One region of the Enterobacter kobei genome, then DNA from elsewhere that is predicted to be linked to it. Evidence: predicted binding sites of a transcription regulator. Region 1 holds the regulator's gene; the other holds the start of a gene.
The links. Region 1 encodes sigma-54, which starts transcription at its own class of promoters, with help from an activator protein. Its sites were predicted from a motif close to GTTGGCACANNTTTCGCTNT; they were not measured.

Region 1 (3,159 bases):
GCGCTTTCCAGCGAGAGATTTTTACTGGAAAGCGGGTGCAAACGCCGGGTATCGCTGTAGCGGCGGATCAGGGTATTGCGATCGGCATCGAGAAACAGCAGCTGAGGCGAGAATGCGTCAGGCAGGTTACTCATTGCCTGCTCGAAGATTTCAGGCGACTCGGGCATGTTACGAACGTCGATACTGACGGCAGCAGAGGTTTGTCTCTCCGCCAGGGTACGCGCCAGATCGGGCAATAACACCACCGGCAGGTTATCTACGCAGTAAAAACCCATGTCTTCCAGCGCGCGCAGGGCAACGGATTTCCCCGACCCTGAACGACCGCTGACAATCATCAGCACCATGTTCCGTTTCTCCTCAGGACAACAGATGTGAAGGCCATCTCCTGGTTACGCGTCATCCTGATTGCCTTCTGCTTCAGTGATAATCTGATAAAGCTCTTCATCACTTTGGGCTGAGCGCAGTCGACGGCAGATGGTTTTATCGGCCAGACGTTTAGCGACCAGCGAAAGCGTGTGTAGATGGGTTTTGGTCTGGTCGGCAGGAACCAGCAGCGCGAAGAGGAGATCGACGGGCTGATTATCAATGGCATCAAAGGCAATTGGCGTTTCCAGTTGCACAAACACACCGACGGCACGCAGGGTGTCCTCTTCCAGTTTGCCGTGCGGGATCGCGATGCCGTTGCCGATACCGGTACTGCCCATCTTTTCACGGGTCAGGATCGCTTCGAACACCACCTGCGGCGGCAGGCCCAGCTGTTTTGCAGCCAGTTCACTGATGATCTCCAGCGCACGTTTTTTGCTCTGGCAGTGAACGGCACTGCGGGTACATTCCTGGTTAAGGACATTGCTCAGTTGAAGAGCGGAATCGTTGTTCATCATAATTTCACCTAAGCGCTAACTGTACAAATGGCCTGTTGTTTTTCACAACAGGCCGTCCTGCACCCGTTAACTGCCCGGACAATTAGTGTTGTTTCAGTTTATCTTTATGTTTATTGAGCTGTCGCGCAAGCTTATCAATCAAGCCGTCGATAGCAGCGTACATGTCTTGCCCTTCCGCACTGGCATGGAGTTCACCCCCGTTTACATGCAGGGTCGCATCCGAGATATGAGTCACTTTCTCCACTTTCAACACAACGTAGACCTGGTTGATCCTTTCGAAATACTGCTCGAGTTTCGCGAACTTAGCGTTCACAAAATCACGTAAGGCCTCAGTAATCTCGACATTGTGTCCTGTGATATTGAGCTGCATAGTGTCTTCCTTATCGGTTGTGTCAGACCAGTTGTTTACGCTGGTTTGACGGCGGAATGGATAAAGACTCTCGATACTTCGCAACAGTACGACGTGCCACCATAATACCCTGATCGGACAGCATGGTGGTTAACTTACTGTCACTCAGTGGCTTCGCGGGGTTCTCCGCGGCGATCAACTTCTTCACCAGTGCGCGAATCGCCGTTGACGACGCTTCGCCGCCGCCCTCGGTACTCACGTGGCTGGAGAAGAAATACTTAAGCTCAAAAATACCGCGCGGACTGTGCAGATACTTCTGCGTGGTGACGCGGGAAATGGTTGATTCATGCATCTCGACGGCCTGAGCGATATCCGCCAGTACCATCGGTTTCATATATTCTTCGCCCTGCTCAAAGAATGCCTGCTGCTGTTCGACGATACAGCGGCTCACGCGAAGCAGGGTATCATTTCGGCTCTCCAGACTCTTGATCAACCATCGCGCTTCCTGAAGGTTGCTACGAATATATTGATTATCGGCGTCGTTGCGCGCGCTGGTGCACATGGAGGCGTACTGCTGGTTGATTTGCAGGCGAGGGATGCTGTCAGAGTTCAGTTCAACGACCCAGCGGTCGTTATGTTTTCTGACCAGCACGTCCGGGATCACGTACTCGGGTTCACTGGTCTGGATCGACTGACCAGGCCGCGGATCGAGCGACTGAATCAGATTCACCGCCTCTTTCAGCACCTCTTCTTTGAGGCGCGTAACGCGCATCAGGCTACGAAAGTCGTGGTTAGCGAGAAGATCCAGATGATCGCTGATGATTAAGCGTGCTTCGTCGAGCCATGGCGTCTCTTTGCTGAACTGAGAAAGCTGGATCAGCAGGCAGTCGCGCAGATCTTTCGCTGCCACGCCTACGGGATCGAAACGCTGAATACGTTTCAGAACGGCTTCAATCTCTTCCAGCTCAATCTCTTCATCGCCCATGCTCTCCAGAATGTCGTCCAGCGTGACGGTCAGATAGCCGGTGTCATCAACGGCGTCGACAATGGAGGTGGCAATGGCACGATCGGTATCGGAGAACGGGGTCAGCTCCACCTGCCACATCAGGTAATCCTGCAGCGACTGGGTGGTTTCGCCCTGATAAACCGGCAGCTCATCGTCCTGGTAGTCTGCACGCGTACCGGAAGGGGTGCCGGCGGTATAAATTTCATCCCAGCTGGCATCCAGAGGAAGCTCGTCCGGCATCTCTTTTTGTTCGAGTGCATCTGCGGTATCGAGCGATTCTGTATCCTGGGACTGCTGTGTATCTACCTCATCATGAAGATCGGCTTGCTCCAGCAGGGGATTGCTGTCCAGCGCTTGCTGGAGCTCCTGCTGGAGTTCTAAGGTGGACAGTTGCAACAGACGAATTGCCTGCTGTAACTGCGGCGTCATCGCCAGTTGTTGGCTGAGCCTTAATTGCAAACCTTGCTTCATGTTCAGAGCATTTTTCTCCGGTTCGGCGTTACGTTACCTCTACCCTATCAGAGTCTGAAGTCTTCCCCAAGATAGACGCGCTTAACATGATCGTTTTCGAGGATCTGCTGCGGCGTACCGTGGGCGATCAGATTGCCCTGGCTCACAATGTACGCGCGCTCACAGACGGCAAGCGTTTCACGCACGTTGTGGTCGGTGATCAGCACGCCAAGCCCGCTGTCACGCAGATGCTCAATGATACGTTTAATGTCGATGACGGAGATTGGGTCAACACCGGCAAACGGTTCATCCAGAAGGATAAATTTAGGGTTTGCAGCCAGCGCGCGCGCAATCTCAACACGACGGCGTTCACCGCCGGACAATGCCTGACCCAGGCTGTCGCGCAGGTGCTCGATGTGAAACTCTTCCATCAGCTCGTTGGCGCGATCCTGACGCTGTTCGCTGGTCAGGTC
Region 2 (3,159 bases), 500 kb from region 1:
CAGCGACAGAATATGCGAGCGCCCGTCGATCACCAGCGTCACTTCGTTATCGGTAAACCCCTGGCCGGCCTGCAAACTTTCGTGCATCAGGCCAATATTCAGCGAAAAATAGCTCAGGAGTTCCGGAAGCGGGGTACCAAACAGTTTCCGCGCGCTTTGGGCCAGCAGCTGCTGCGCCGCCGGGTTGGCGTAATGAACGGCCAGCTCGTCGTCGACCAGCAAGATACTGTTAATTAAAGAATTGAGGATCTGCCCAGCATCGGGCAGCGTGCCAGTTGCCATTCAGCAGTCTCCTGGAGTCGTTGCACTGTTTTAGTGCAGTATAGCTTTTTCGGCGTAAAAAGCGCGTGAGATCAGGTTGTTGGTGGAGAAAAAAGCCCATCCGGAGATGGGCTAAAAGTTTCCACGGCAACTACTCCCGGCGCTTGTCACGCCGGGTAAAACAACTTAATTAAACGCTGTAGTACAGTTCGAACTCAACCGGGTGTGGCGTCATGCGCACGCGGTCGTTCTCTTCGGTACGCAGGGCGATGTAAGCATCGATAGCGTCGTCAGTGAACACGCCGCCCGCCGTCAGGAACTCACGGTCTGCGTCCAGCGCCTGCAGGGCTTCTTCCAGAGAGCCAGCAACCTGTGGGATCTCTTTCGCTTCTTCTGGCGGCAGGTCGTACAGGTTTTTGTCCATCGCTTCGCCTGGGTGGATCTTGTTCTTGATACCGTCCAGACCGGCCATCAACAGTGCTGCGAAGCACAGGTATGGGTTAGCCGCTGGGTCCGGGAAGCGAACTTCGATACGACGCGCTTTAGGAGACGCCACCACCGGGATACGGATAGAAGCAGAACGGTTACGCGCAGAGTAAGCCAGCATGACTGGTGCTTCGTAGCCCGGGACCAGACGCTTGTAGGAGTTCGTGGTTGGGTTCGCCAGGGCGTTGATCGCTTTAGCGTGTTTGATAACGCCGCCAATGTAGTACAGAGCCTGCTCAGACAGACCAGCATATTTGTCGCCAGAGAACAGGTTGGTGCCGTTCTTGGACAAAGACATGTGGCAGTGCATACCGGAACCGTTATCGCCAAACATCGGTTTTGGCATGAAGGTCGCGGTTTTACCGAAACGGTGCGCAACGTTATGCACAACGTATTTGTAGATCTGAATTTCGTCCGCTTTTTTGGTCATGGTGTTGAAGCGGGTAGCCACTTCGTTCTGACCAGCAGTCGCGACTTCGTGGTGGTGAGCTTCAACCACCAGGCCCATTTCTTCCATCACCAGACACATGGTGGAACGGATGTCCTGTGCAGAGTCGACCGGTGGAACCGGGAAGTAACCGCCTTTCACGCCTGGACGGTGACCTTTGTTACCACCTTCGTATTTGGTGGAGGAGTTCCATGCACCTTCGATGTCGTCGATTGCTACGTGGGAGCCAGAAATAGAGGCACCGAAACGGATGTCATCGAACAGGAAGAACTCTGGCTCTGGCCCGAACAGCACGGTGTCCGCGATGCCGGTAGAACGCAGGTACTCTTCAGCGCGTTTAGCGATAGAACGTGGGTCGCGGTCGTAGCCCTGCAGCGTGCCTGGCTCGAGGATGTCGCAACGGATGATCAGGGTTGGTTCTTCGAAGAACGGATCAATGACCGCGGTGGTCGCATCTGGCATCAGAACCATGTCGGATTCGTTAATGCCTTTCCAGCCACCAATGGAGGAGCCGTCAAACATTTTGCCTTCTTCAAAGAATTCGGCGTTCACCTGATGAGCAGGGATTGTGACGTGCTGTTCTTTACCTTTGGTATCAGTGAAGCGCAGATCAACAAACTTCACTTCATGTTCGTTCAGCATCGTCAAAACGTGTTCAGCGGACATACTTAACTCTCCAGATTGGTCATTGTCGTCGTGGTAACGAGGTCTTCAATTTCTGTTTGTACTGGCCGTGTGCCATGTATTTTTATAAAGCGAAATCTGTGCCAACTTTTAAAACACCCCAAAAAGGCGTTATCATGCGCACCATAGTGCAAAAGGGCTGCACCACAATGGATTTGTTGCACCAGTATAGTGCTTCAATGTGAACATTGAGCACCATATTGGTGCAATTTACGTTAAAGTGCCCTTTTACCGCTCCGTGAAAGCGATCACAAAGCATCTCTGCAATACTTGTTTGCGGGGGATGTTTGTGATCCTGTTTTGTAGTGCGATTAATCCGTGTACAATAACGCGCTATTTCTAAATGCCTGAGGCAAAGTTGTGATCGAAAATTTGCGTAACATCGCCATCATCGCGCACGTAGACCATGGTAAAACTACCCTGGTTGACAAGCTGCTGCAGCAATCCGGTACGTTTGATGCGCGTGCCGAAACCCAAGAACGCGTGATGGACTCCAACGATTTGGAGAAAGAGCGTGGGATTACCATCCTCGCGAAAAACACCGCGATTAAATGGAATGACTACCGTATCAACATCGTTGATACCCCAGGGCACGCCGACTTCGGTGGTGAAGTTGAACGTGTAATGTCCATGGTAGACTCCGTTCTGCTGGTCGTTGACGCAATGGATGGCCCAATGCCACAGACGCGCTTCGTGACCAAAAAAGCTTTTGCCCATGGTCTGAAGCCAATCGTTGTTATCAACAAAGTTGACCGTCCTGGCGCGCGTCCTGACTGGGTTGTTGACCAGGTCTTCGACCTGTTCGTTAACCTCGACGCGACCGACGAGCAGCTGGACTTCCCTATCGTTTACGCGTCTGCGCTGAACGGTATCGCTGGTCTGGACCATGAAGACATGGCTGAAGACATGACCCCGCTGTATCAGGCGATTGTTGACCGTGTTCCTGCGCCAAACGTTGACCTGGACGGCACCCTGCAGATGCAGATCTCCCAGCTCGACTACAACAATTATGTTGGCGTCATCGGCATTGGTCGTATCAAGCGCGGTAAAGTGAAGCCTAACCAGCAGGTCACTATCATCGATAGCGAAGGCAAAACCCGTAACGGTAAAGTCGGTAAAGTCCTGACTCACCTGGGTCTTGAGCGTATCGAGAGCGACATCGCGGAAGCGGGTGACATCATCGCGATCACCGGTCTGGGCGAGCTGAACATCTCCGACACCATCTGCGATCCGCAGAACGTCGAAGCGCTGCCTGCTCTGTCCGTTGATGAACCAACCGT

Region 2: the regulator sigma-54 is predicted to act here: its motif matches at 1,948-1,967, upstream of glnA (glutamate--ammonia ligase).

Annotation. Positions count from the first base shown of each region.
Region 1 covers NZ_CP017181.1:4,312,393-4,315,551, reverse strand. The annotation lists gene rapZ (RNase adapter RapZ) at 1-344, opposite strand, end outside; gene ptsN (PTS IIA-like nitrogen regulatory protein PtsN) at 390-881, opposite strand; gene hpf (ribosome hibernation promoting factor) at 964-1,251, opposite strand; gene rpoN (RNA polymerase factor sigma-54) at 1,274-2,707, opposite strand; gene lptB (LPS export ABC transporter ATP-binding protein) at 2,755-3,159, opposite strand, start outside.
Region 2 covers NZ_CP017181.1:4,807,978-4,811,136, reverse strand. The annotation lists gene glnL (nitrogen regulation protein NR(II)) at 1-282, opposite strand, end outside; gene glnA (glutamate--ammonia ligase) at 452-1,861, opposite strand; gene typA (ribosome-dependent GTPase TypA) at 2,240-3,159, shown strand, end outside.